3 regions of the Pseudomonas sp. ArH3a genome follow, and region 2 is predicted to be linked to each of the others. Evidence: predicted binding sites of a transcription regulator. Region 2 holds the regulator's gene; each other region holds the start of a gene.

Region 1 (4,149 bases), 2.5 Mb from region 2:
CGCCGACGCCCGTTGCGTTGCCCGCTCCCCATGACCCTACATTGCCGCCGCGAGCCCCATGAGCGCTGATAAACCGGAAAACGACCAGCACATGCCACTGGTCTCGCACCTCACCGAGTTGCGTACCCGCCTGCTGCGTTGCGTAGCGGCCATCTTCATTATCTTTGCCGGGCTGTTCGCCTTCACCCAGCAGATCTACACCTTCGTTTCGACGCCGCTGCGCCAGTACCTGCCGGCCGGTGCGACGATGATCGCCACCGACGTGTCGTCGCCGTTCCTCACGCCACTGAAGCTGACCATGATGGTCTCGCTGTTCCTGGCAATCCCGGTGATCCTGCACCAGATCTGGGGCTTTATCGCGCCGGGCCTGTACAAGCATGAGAAGCGCATCGCGGTGCCGTTGTTGGTGTCGAGCATCCTGCTGTTCTACACCGGCATGGCCTTCGCCTATTTCCTGGTGTTCCCACTGATCTTCAAGTTCTTCGCTGCGGCCACGCCGGCCGGCGTGGAAATGATGACCGACATCACCAGCTACCTCGACTTCGTGATGACGCTGTTCTTCGCCTTTGGCGTGGCCTTTGAAATCCCGGTGGCCGTGGTGCTGTTGGTGTGGATCGGCGTGGTCGACGTCAAATACCTGAAGAAAGTCCGCCCATACGTGATCATCGGCTGCTTCGTGGTCGGCATGATCCTGACCCCGCCGGACATCTTTTCGCAGACCCTGTTGGCCGTGCCGATGTGGATGCTGTTCGAGGTCGGCATCCTGTTCAGCAGCTTGATCACCAAGCGTGGCGAGCACCCGGATGACCAACCCGCCGACGACGACCAGCCGCCAGCGACTCAGCCGTGAACCTGCTGTTGCTTGAAGAGGCCGACTTTATCGCGGCCGACCGGGTGATCCTGCGTGATCGGCGCCTGGTGCATATGCAGGAAGTCCACCGCGCCGTGGTGGGCGACAACCTGCGGGTGGGGCGCATTGGCGGGTTGATGGGCAGTGCGCAACTGCTGCGCCTGCAGGCCAGTGAAGCCGAACTGCAAGTGAGCTTCGACCTGCCGCCGCCGGCCAAACTGCCATTGACCTTGCTGCTGGCCCTGCCGCGCCCGAAGATGCTGCGTCGGGTGCTGCAAACCGTGGCGGCCATGGGCGTGCCCAAGGTGGTGCTGGTCAACAGCTACCGCGTGGAGAAGAGCTTCTGGCAAACCCCATTCCTGGAGCCTGAGGCGATTCGCGAGCAGCTTATCCTCGGCCTGGAGCAGGCGCGCGACACGGTGCTGCCCGAGATCATCATCGAAAAACGCTTCAAGCCGTTCGTCGAAGATCGCCTGCCGGCCTTGACCGAAGGCACCCTCGGCCTGATCGGCCATCCAGGCGATTACCCGGCCTGCCCGCGTGGGCTGGATGAGACTGTAACCCTCGCCATCGGCCCGGAAGGTGGCTGGATACCCTACGAAGTGGACCTGCTGACCAAGGCTGGCTTGCAGCCGGTACAACTGGGCGCGCGCATCCTGCGTGTAGAAACCGCCGTAACCGCCCTACTCGCCCGCCTGTTCTGACTCTATCCCGATCGTTCCCACGCTCCGCGTGGGAACGCCCTCATGGACGCTCTGCGTCCGCTCTTGTGACGCAGAGCGTCACGGGATGCATTCCCCGCAGAGCGCGGGAACGATCATCGCACCTACAGAATAATCCTACGCCGCCGATAGCCTCTGAATAAGTCCAAGCCTTGTTCAAGGGGAGTTCGCAGTATGTATCGTTGGTTAGCCGAAAAACTGGGGAATGTGAGCGTCAACCGCAAGTTAAGCATTGGCTTTGGCTTGGTGTTGGTCCTGACGTTGTTGATCACCTTCACCGGCTGGACTGGCCTGGGCGATGTGATCAGTCGGGGTGACAAGCTAGGCTTTATCTCCAGCCTCAACGGGCTGACCAAAGACCTGCGCCTGGCGCGCCTGGACTTTGAAATGCGTCGCGGCGAACAAGGCACCGATGCGGTCAACGGCCTGCTCACCCAGCTGGACAACGGGTTGAACACCGCGCTAACCCTGATCGAGCAACCCGACGACAAGGCCCTGGTCGAGCAACAACAGGATGCCCTGAACCAATACAAAAAGGCCTTCACCGCCATGGTCCAGGCTGGTCTCAAGCGTGAAGGCGCGCGCAGCAAGCTCGGCGACACCGCCGATAACGCCGTGGCCAAGATCAACGAAGTCGAAAAAAACCTGCTGCAAGGTGACAGCGTCACCCAGTTCAACAGCGTGGTCGACCTGAGCAAGCTGATCCAGCAATCGCGCTTCCAAGTGCGCGGTTACACCTACAGCGGCAAGACGGAAGCCGAAAAGCCGGCCCTGGATGCCATCGATAACGCCCTGAAGAAAATCACCGAACTCCAAGGTCAACTGCCGGCCCAGTACCAGGCCAACCTGCAAGAGGCCGGCGTGTCGTTGCAAGCCTACCGCGCGGCTGTCAGCCAGTACCGCGACTCCCAGGTCGCCAGCGCTGCTGCGCTGAAAATCATGACTGGGCAAGGCGATATCCTGCTGGGCCACAGCGAAAAACTCACCACCTCGCAAACCGCAGTGCGCGATGCCGATGCGGCACACGCCAAACAGTTGCTGCTGCTGGCCACCGTGCTGGCGTTGATCTTCGGCATCGTCGCCGCTTGGGCCATTACGCGCCAAATCGTCATTCCGCTGAACCAGACCCTCAAAGTCGCTGAGCGCGTGGCCTCCGGCGACCTGAGCCACAACCTCAACTCCGCACGCCAGGACGAGTTGGGCCAATTGCAGCGCTCCATGCAAAGCATGACCGTCGGCCTGCGTGAGTTGATCGGCGGTATCAGCGACGGCGTCACCCAGATCGCCAGCGCCGCCGAGCAACTGTCCGCCGTGACTGAGCAAACCAGCGCCGGGGTCAACAGCCAGAAGGTCGAGACCGACCAAGTGGCCACCGCCATGAACGAAATGGCTGCGACCGTGCAGGAAGTGGCACGCAACGCCGAGGAAGCCTCTGAGGCGGCCGTGGCGGCTGACCAGCAGGCCCGTGAAGGTGACAAGGTGGTCAGCGAGGCCATCGCCCAGATCGAGCGCCTGGCCACCGAGGTCGGCAACTCTACCGAGGCCATGGGCCACCTGAAACGCGAAAGCGACAAGATCGGCAGCGTGCTCGATGTGATCAAGTCGGTGGCCCAGCAAACCAACCTGCTGGCACTCAACGCCGCGATTGAAGCGGCGCGGGCCGGTGAAGCCGGACGTGGCTTTGCCGTAGTGGCCGACGAGGTGCGCAGCCTGGCCCAACGCACCCAGAAGTCCACCGAAGAGATCGAAGAGCTGATCGTCGGCCTGCAAAGCGGCACCCAGCAGGTGGCGACCATCATGGACAACAGCCGTGGCCTCACCGACAGCAGCGTCGAGCTGACCCGCCGCGCCGGCAACGCACTGGGCAACATCACGCGCACGGTCTCGACTATTCAGGCGATGAACTCGCAGATTGCCACCGCCGCCGAGCAACAAAGCGCCGTGGCCGAAGAGATCAACCGCAGCGTGCTGAATGTGCGTGATGTGTCTGAACAGACCTCTTCGGCCAGTGAAGAGACCGCAGCGTCCAGCGCGGAACTGGCGCGCCTGGGTATTTACCTGCAAACCCTGGTAGGCCGCTTCAAGGTTTGAGCCCCTCGCGACGGCCATCATGGCCGTCGCCTTCACAAGTTGTGAAATTTCCTACACGCTTTTCAGGTCGAGGATTACACACCTTCCGCCGAATAGAAGTAGCGTTTCAACTCCCCTGACCGTGTCAGCCGGACTGTCGAAACGCTCCCTTTACTCGTAGGAGGTTCACCATGTTTGGTCCACTGACCCGCGCACTCGGCAACGCCAGTGTCACCCTTAAACTCTTCCTTGGCTTCGGCCTGGTCTTGACGCTCAGCTTGGCTATAGCCCTGACGGGCTGGCAAGCCTTAAACACCTCATTGTTTCGCTCGCAATCGTTGACCATTCTTTCGCAATTAGCGGTGGTCGGCGAAGAGCTGCGGGCTGACCGCATTGTGTATCGCACCCTGAATAACCCGGCCAGCCTGACCAAGGTCGGCGTGCACATGGAAAAAATCGATCGCTACCTGATGGAAATGTCCACCCGCTTGGTCCATCCGGCCAGCT
Region 2 (4,149 bases):
CGCTGCGGCCTGGCCGGTTGCATCCTCACCAAGCTCGACGAAACCGCGAGCCTGGGCGAAGTGCTGAGCCTGGCTATCAGTCATGAATTACCGGTTGCTTACCTGACCGACGGGCCGCGGATTCCGGATGATCTGCATCTGCCGCGCCGTCATCAGTTGGTCAGCCGTGCTGTCAGCGTGCAAATGCAAGAAGAGCCTAGCGAGGAAGCGATGGCCGATATGTTCGCCGACCTTTACCACCACCCGGCAAAACGGGTCGGTTGAGGCGGGATGAACACCGTGAAATGTACCTACATCGATGGTCTGCAAGCGATTCACGCGGCCAAGCCATGTAGCCTGCGTCTAAGCAAGACAAGGTAAAGAAATAAAATGGGCAGCATGCATCCCGTACAGGTGATCGCGGTGACCGGCGGCAAAGGTGGCGTCGGGAAAACTAACGTGTCAGTGAATTTGTCCCTGGCCCTGGCAGAGCTTGGCCGTCGCGTCATGCTGCTGGATGCTGACCTGGGCCTGGCGAACGTCGACGTTCTGCTGGGGCTGACACCCAAACATACCCTTGCCGATGTGATCGAAGGCCGCTGCGAGCTGCGCGATGTGCTGCTGCAGGGCCCCGGTGGCATTCGTATCGTGCCGGCCGCCTCGGGCACCCAGAGCATGGTGCACCTGAGCCCGGCGCAGCATGCCGGCCTGATCCAGGCGTTCAGCGATATCGGCGACAACCTCGACGTGCTGGTGATCGACACCGCCGCCGGGATCGGCGAGTCGGTGGTCAGCTTTGTGCGCGCCGCGCAAGAAGTGTTGCTGGTGGTCTGCGACGAACCTACGTCGATCACCGACGCCTACGCCCTGATCAAATTGCTTAACCGTGACTACGGCATGAATCGCTTTCGCGTGTTGGCCAACATGGCCCAAAGCCCGCAAGAAGGGCGAAACCTGTTCGCCAAGTTGACCAAGGTCACGGATCGCTTCCTCGATGTCGCCCTACAATACGTGGGCGCAGTTCCCTATGACGAGTGTGTACGCAAGGCTGTGCAAAAGCAGCGTGCAGTCTACGAAGCGTTCCCTCGTTCCAAATGCGCATTGGCGTTCAAGGCTATTGCTCAGAAGGTCGATACTTGGCCGTTGCCCGCTAACCCTCGGGGGCATCTGGAGTTTTTCGTCGAGCGATTGGTGCATCAGACGAGCGCAGGACCGGTGCTATGACAGCCAGCGGCTACAACCTTTACAAAAAGTCGGCACGTGACAGCCAGGGCGAGTTGATCGAGCGCTATGCGCCGCTGGTCAAGCGCATTGCCTACCACTTGCTGGCACGCCTGCCCGCCAGCGTGCAGGTCGAAGACCTCATCCAGGCCGGCATGATTGGTTTGCTCGAAGTGTCGACCAAATACGACGCGAGCAAAGGCGCGAGTTTCGAGACGTATGCGGGTATTCGTATACGTGGCGCGATGCTCGATGAGGTGCGTAAAGGGGATTGGGCGCCGCGTTCGGTACACCGCAACACGCGAATGGTCAGTGACGCAATTCGCTCAATTGAAGCAAAAACCGGTCGTGACGCTAAAGATCATGAAGTTGCGGCCGAACTCCAATTGAGTCTCGACGATTACTACGGGATTTTGAACGATACCTTGGGCAGCCGCCTGTTCAGTTTCGACGACCTGTTGCAGGACGGCGAACACGAAGGGCTGCACGAGGATGGCGCGAGTGCACATCTGGAGCCGTCGCGCGACCTGGAAGACGAACGTTTCCAGGGGGCGTTGGCGGACGCGATTGCCAATTTGCCGGAGCGTGAGCGACTGGTGTTGTCGCTGTACTACGACGAAGAGCTGAACCTCAAGGAAATCGGTGAGGTCCTGGGGGTCAGCGAATCGCGTGTCAGCCAGTTGCACAGCCAGTGCGCAGCCCGCTTGCGGGGGCGATTGGGAGAGTGGCGCACGCGCTGACAGGCAGTGTGGGGACACTGCAGACGCTACCGCGAAGGCTGCATGCTTTCGCGGGTTCGTTGCGTGGTGCCCTGGGCAGTCCTTTTTGTGTAACGCCTGTTGATTGAAATGGCGCGTCCAGGTGCTGGGCGCGTTTAAGACTGCTTGGAGGTCGAATTGGACAAGAACATGAAAATCCTCATCGTTGATGACTTCTCAACGATGCGGCGGATCATAAAAAACCTGTTGCGTGACCTTGGGTTCACTAACACGGTCGAGGCGGATGACGGCATTACGGCGATTCCGATCCTCAACAGCGGGAGCATTGACTTTCTGGTAACCGACTGGAACATGCCGGGCATGACCGGCATCGACTTGCTGCGCCACGTGCGCGCCGATGAAAAACTGCGCAGCCTGCCTGTGTTGATGGTGACCGCCGAAGCCAAGCGTGAACAGATCATCGAAGCCGCCCAAGCTGGGGTAAACGGCTACGTGGTCAAGCCATTCACTGCACAGGCCTTGAAAGAGAAGATCGAAAAAATCTTCGAACGCATCGGTCATTGATGCTGCCACGGGGGAGCTATGGAGCATAAAGAAACGTCACAGGGAGACTTTGAGTCGACCCTGAAAAAGCATGCTCACCAGTTGGTTGAAAGCCTTGAAAAAGGCCAGTTCGGCGACGCGGTGCAGTTAATCCATGAGCTTAACCAGACCCGTGACCGCGGCCTGTACCAGGAAGTGGGCAAGCTCACACGCGAGCTGCACAGTGCGATCGTCAATTTTCAGATTGACCCGCACATGCCCCAGGCCGAAGAAATTTCGCAAATTACCGATGCCACCGAACGCCTGTCCTATGTGGTCAGGCTGACAGAGGCGGCGGCCAACCGCACCATGGACCTGGTGGAAAACGCAACGCCCTTGGTCAATGGCATGACCACCGAAGCACAAGCCCTGAGCGTTGACTGGGGCCGCTTCATGCGTCGCGAAGTGGGGGCCGAAGAGTTTCGTGATTTGGCGCGTCGGGTCGACGGCTTTTTGTCGCGCAGCGAGCAGGACAACCGTACGGTTGCCAGCAACCTCAATGACATTCTGCTGGCCCAGGATTACCAGGACCTCACCGGTCAGGTGATCAAACGCGTGACCCAACTGGTCACCGAAGTGGAAAGCAACCTGCTCAAATTGGTGCTCATGGCCGGCCAAGTTGATCGTTTTGCCGGCATCGAACATGACCGCGAAGCGATCCTCTCGGAAAAAGATCCACAAAAACATCTCGCCAAGGGTGAAGGTCCGCAGATTCATGCCGATAAACGTGAAGACGTTATGTCAGGTCAGGATGACGTAGATGACCTGTTATCCAGTTTAGGCTTCTAAGGAGCACCCACATGAGCTTCGGCGCCGATGAAGAAATCCTTCAGGATTTCCTTGTAGAGGCCGGCGAAATTTTAGAGCAACTGTCCGAACAACTGGTCGAGCTGGAAAGTCGACCGGATGATGCGAACCTGCTCAATGCAATTTTTCGCGGTTTTCACACTGTAAAAGGGGGCGCCGGCTTCCTCCAGCTCCATGAGCTGGTGGAGTGCTGTCACATCGCCGAGAACGTGTTCGACATCCTGCGTAAGGGTGAGCGCCACGTCGACTCGGAACTGATGGACGTGATTCTGGAAGCATTGGATGCGGTCAACGGCATGTTCAGCGAAGTGCGCGAACGTGCCCCGATCACAGCGGCCACGCCGGAACTGCTGGCCGCCCTGGCGCGCCTGGCAGAACCTGCCGCCACCCCGGCTGCGCCGGTGGTGGAAGCAGCGCCTGCTGCGGTTGCTGAGCCGGAAGCGGATGTGACCGACAGCGAGTTCGAGCAGTTGCTCAACTCCCTCAGTGCGGTGAAGGCCGAGGCTGAGGCGCCGCAAGCGCCGCAAGCGCCTGCTGCGCCCGCAACGCCGACCAGCGAAGACATCACCGACGCAGAGTTCGAATCCCTGCTCGACCAGTTGCATGGCAAAGGCCAGTTCGCCGCTGACGTGGTGGCACCCGCCGCCGAGTCGAAAGCGCCAGCGGCCCCGGCCAGCAACGACATTACCGACGACGAATTCGAAGCGTTGCTCGACCAGCTGCATGGCAAAGGCACGTTTGTCGCTGAAGCCTTGCCGCAAGTTGCCGCGACCGCCGCAGCCCCAGTCGCCGGTGCAGCACCTGCCAGTGCGGCACCAGCGGGCGACGGGCTGATCTCTGA
Region 3 (4,149 bases), 3.1 Mb from region 2:
TCACATTGCGATTGATGTCCTCAGCCACCGCGCTCTGCTCCTCAGCTGCGCTGGCAATCTGGGTGTTCATGTCGTTGATCACCGACACTGCCTGCGTAATCGTTTCCAGTGCCTCAGCGGCCTTGGCCGCATGTTGCACGCTTTCATCGGTGCGGTTCTGGCTGTCTTCCATCACCTTCACCACGTCCCGCGTGCCTTGTTGCAGTTGCTGGATCATGGTCTGGATTTCTTCGGTGGCTTTCTGCGTTTTCTGCGCCAGGTTGCGCACTTCATCCGCCACCACCGCAAACCCACGGCCTTGCTCGCCAGCCCGCGCCGCCTCGATGGCGGCGTTGAGCGCCAGAAGGTTGGTCTGCTCGGCAATGCCACGAATCGCCGTGAGGATCGCGTTGATGTTCTCGCTGTCCTTGGCCAGAGTTTGCACCACGACGACCGCGCGGCCGATTTCTTGCGCCAGCGCGCCGATTGACGTCGAGGTGTCGCGCACGACGCGCATGCCTTGGCTCGCGGCTTGGTCCGCGTGGCTGGCAGCTTGCGCAGCCTGGGTGGCGTTGCGCGCCACGTCTTGGGCGGTGGCGGTCATCTCGTGCACGGCGGTGGCCACTTGGTCGATCTCGACCATTTGTTTGTGCACGCCCTGATTGGTGCGGATCGCGATGTCGGCGGTGTGCTCCGACGAATCGCTGACCTTCTGCACCGAACTCACCACCTGGGTAATCATGCCCTGCAGCTTGATCAGGAAGGTATTGAAGCCCGTGGCAATCGCGCCCAGTTCATCGGCGCGGTCGCTGGTCAGGCGGCGCGTCAGGTCGCCTTCGCCTTGGGCGATGTCGTTGAGCATGGCCACCATTTGCTTGAGCGGGCGGGCGATGCCGTGGCCCACCAGCCAGATCACCAGCAAGCCGATGCCAGCGATCAACAGGCCAACCATGGCCATGCCGAAGGTGTCGGTTTTGCGCTGGGCTTGCAGGTCACTTTGCAGTTTCTGCGAGTCGGCCATTACTGCACTCAGCGGCAGTTGCATCATCAAGGTCCAGCGCGCTTCAGCCTGGCCGATGTTGAAGGGCAGGAACAGCACGATATGCCCGTGTTCCTTGTCGATGTCGTAGCGCACTTCGCCGACTTTCAGCTGGCTGAGGTTGGCCAGTTCGTTGCTGTCGAGCAGGTCGGTGGCCTTTTCGCCGAGCTTGCTGGCGTCCTTGGTGTAGGCCACCAGGCGACCGTTACTGGAGATCAGCGCCAGCTCGCCGGCGCCGTCATAGAGGTTCTGGTCGGCGCGGGTGAGCATGTCCTGGATGAAATTGACTGACAGGTCGGCGCCGACGATGCCCTGGAAGGCGCCGTCAATCATGATCGGTTCGATAAACGAGGCCAGCATCACCATCGCATTGCCGACCTTATACGGTGCCGGGTCGATGGCGCAGGGCTTCTTGCTCTCTTTGGAGCACAGGTAGTACTCGCTGGCGCGCACGCCGGTGGCGAGGATGTTCTGGTCGTTGACGTCGGCGAGTTTATCCAGGCCCAGGCTGCCATCAGCGTTGCGGTACCACCACGGCAGAAAGCGCCCGTCGGCGGCCATGCCGACAATCGGCGTGTTGACGTAGGCGGCGTCGTTATGGTCAATCGCATTGGGCTCCCAGCCGATATAAGCGCCAAGGATTTTCGGGTTGCGCACCACGGTCTCGTGCAGCAGGTTGATCAGTTGTTCGCGCCCGACCTGCAGCGCCGGTTCGCCCTTGGCGTCTTTCATGCCGAGCAGGGCGTTGGCGGTGGCCAGGCCTTTGGCGGTCACCAGGGGTGCTTCCAATTCGCGCTGGATCAGCGTGGCCTGGGTTTGCGCCAACGCTGTGAGGCGCTGCTCGATGACCTGCTCAAACTGCGCCTGGGTGCGGTCCTGCACCAGTTCCTGGGTGCGCGCGCCGGCAAACACGGCGTAGAGCACCAACACGGCAACCACACTCAGCACGATGGCGCCGGTCAGTGCTGCGACAGAAAACTGAATCGACTTGAATTTCATGAAGGCTCCGGGCGCAGGGGCAGAGGGCTGCCTTCTTGTATCGGCCGCGGGCTCGGGAGGCTTAAGGGTGGGCCGGTAAAAGAGCGCCGGATGTCGCAAATGGGCTGTTCGCCGCCGCAGTGGGCGTGTGGGGCGTATCTGAAAATCTGCGGTTACACGTCTTGTGTATCTGGCGCAGATACATTTGACCGCCTACGATACGCGCCAGGATTCTAGGGAGAGCGTCATGAAAAAATCATTGGCAGTAAGCGTACTCAGTGCAGCGATGCTGCTGGCCGGTTGTCAGTCGGTCAATACCACCAGCGGCGGTGCCGTTGGGGTAGAGCGCAAGCAGTACATGTTCAGCATGCTGTCGAGCCAAGAAGTCGACCAGATGTATGCCCAGTCCTACCAGCAAACGCTGGGTGAGGCGAGCGGCAAAGGCATGCTCGACAAGACCAGCGCCAACGCCAAGCGCGTGCAGGCGATTGCCAAGCGTCTGATCGCCCAGGCACCGACGTTCCGCCCGGATGCGGCGCAGTGGAAGTGGGAAGTGAACCTGATCAAAAGCGATGAGATGAACGCCAATTGCGGGCCTGGCGGCAAGATCTTTGTGTACAGCGCGTTGATCGACAACCTCAAGCTCACCGATGACGAACTGGCTGCGGTGATGGGCCATGAAATCGCCCACGCCTTGCGCGAGCACGGGCGTGAGGCCATGTCCAAGGCCTACGGCATTCAGATGGCCAAGCAGGGCGCCGGTGCCTTGTTCGGTTTGGGTCAGGACAGCCTGGCGTTGGCCGATACCGTGGCCAACTACGGCATGACCTTGCCCAACAGTCGCGCCAATGAAAACGAAGCGGACCTGATCGGCTTGGAGCTGTCGGCCCGGGCTGGTTATAACCCGAACGCGGCCATCACGTTGTGGAACAAGATGGCCAAGGCTTCGGAAGGTGCGCCACCGGAGTTCATGAGCACACACCCGGCTTCCGACAGCCGAATCGCCTCGTTGCAGGCGGCGATTCCGAAGGTGATGCCGCTTTACCAGCAGGCCAAAAAGTCCTGATTGATCGTTCCCACGCTCTGCGTGGGAATGCCGCTCTGGACGCTCTGCGTCCGCTCTTAAAAGCGTGACGCAGAGCGTCACAGAATGCATTCCCACGCGGAGCGTGGGAATGATCAGGTCGGGCTAGATCCAGCCGCTGCTTTGCATGGCTTTGTACACCGCAACAATCGCCAGGATGAAGAACGCCGTAGCCGCCAGTCGACGAATCAAGGTCAACGGCAGTTTTTCCGCCGCGAAATTCCCCGCCAGAACCACCGGCACGTTGGCAATCAGCATGCCCAAGGTGGTGCCGATAATCACCAGCCACAGCTCAGGGTATTGCGCCGCCAGCATCACCGTGGCGATCTGCGTCTTGTCACCGATTTCTGCAAGGAAGAACGCAATCAGCGTGGTCAGGAACGGGCCGAACTTGCGCGTGGTACTGGCTTCGTCATCGTCGAGTTTGTCCGGCACCAAGGTCCATAGCGCCGTGGCACAGAAGCTTGCCGCGAGGATCCAATGCAACACTGCATCCGAGAAGAAACTGCCGAACCAGGCCCCGACGGCACCGGCGGCCGCATGGTTGGCCAGGGTCGCGGCGACGATGCCGGCGATGATCGGCCAAGGTTTGCGAAAGCGTGCGGCAAGGATGAGCGCGAGCAGCTGCGTCTTGTCGCCGATTTCGGCCAAGGCAACGATTGCGGTAGGTACGAGTAATGAATCCAGCATCAGGTAAGTTTCCAGGGGCGGGTCGACACGGCTATGACACGTACAGCCTTCCCGCCCCGGGTAAGGTGTGCGTGTCATAGGTCTTGTCAAACCCCGGTCCGTCTGTGCGGACTCCTGGGTCGCATACGCCATGGTCTGTTGACCAAGTATGTTGACGTATGCCGGACGAGCATGGCGCTCGTGGGAGACTACTCCCCTAGGACGGAGCGGATTTTGCCTAGGCAAAACCCATTCGGCAAGCCTTCTTTTTCAAAAAACCATCAGCCGCGTTTGGCACGATAAATGCGAAAACCATTGCCTTCGGTCTTGATTGCGCACACGCCCAAGTGCTCTTCGATCAGGGGTTGGTACTTGAGGAAACTGTTGGCGACCAAGCGCA

The links. Region 2 encodes FliA, which starts transcription of late flagellar genes. Its sites were predicted from a motif close to CTAAAGTTTNNNNNNNNNNNGCCGNTAA; they were not measured.
Region 1: the regulator FliA is predicted to act here: its motif matches at 1,677-1,704, upstream of K0P33_RS03095 (methyl-accepting chemotaxis protein).
Region 3: the regulator FliA is predicted to act here: its motif matches at 2,055-2,082, upstream of K0P33_RS06155 (methyl-accepting chemotaxis protein).

Annotation. Positions count from the first base shown of each region.
Region 1 is NZ_CP080330.1:699,907-704,055, reverse strand. Features, by position in the region: gene tatB (Sec-independent protein translocase protein TatB) at 1-62, shown strand, start outside; gene tatC (twin-arginine translocase subunit TatC) at 59-850, shown strand; gene K0P33_RS03100 (16S rRNA (uracil(1498)-N(3))-methyltransferase) at 847-1,554, shown strand; gene K0P33_RS03095 (methyl-accepting chemotaxis protein) at 1,747-3,663, shown strand; gene K0P33_RS03090 (methyl-accepting chemotaxis protein) at 3,834-4,149, shown strand, end outside.
Region 2 is NZ_CP080330.1:5,014,497-5,018,645, reverse strand. Features, by position in the region: gene flhF (flagellar biosynthesis protein FlhF) at 1-264, shown strand, start outside; gene fleN (flagellar synthesis regulator FleN) at 370-1,203, shown strand; gene fliA (RNA polymerase sigma factor FliA) at 1,200-1,940, shown strand; gene K0P33_RS22880 (chemotaxis response regulator CheY) at 2,109-2,483, shown strand; gene K0P33_RS22875 (protein phosphatase CheZ) at 2,502-3,290, shown strand; gene K0P33_RS22870 (chemotaxis protein CheA) at 3,302-4,149, shown strand, end outside.
Region 3 is NZ_CP080330.1:1,356,539-1,360,687, forward strand. Features, by position in the region: gene K0P33_RS06155 (methyl-accepting chemotaxis protein) at 1-2,017, opposite strand, end outside; gene K0P33_RS06160 (M48 family metallopeptidase) at 2,244-3,062, shown strand; gene K0P33_RS06165 (TMEM165/GDT1 family protein) at 3,186-3,770, opposite strand; yybP-ykoY riboswitch at 3,860-3,979, opposite strand; gene K0P33_RS06170 (class I SAM-dependent methyltransferase) at 4,031-4,149, opposite strand, start outside.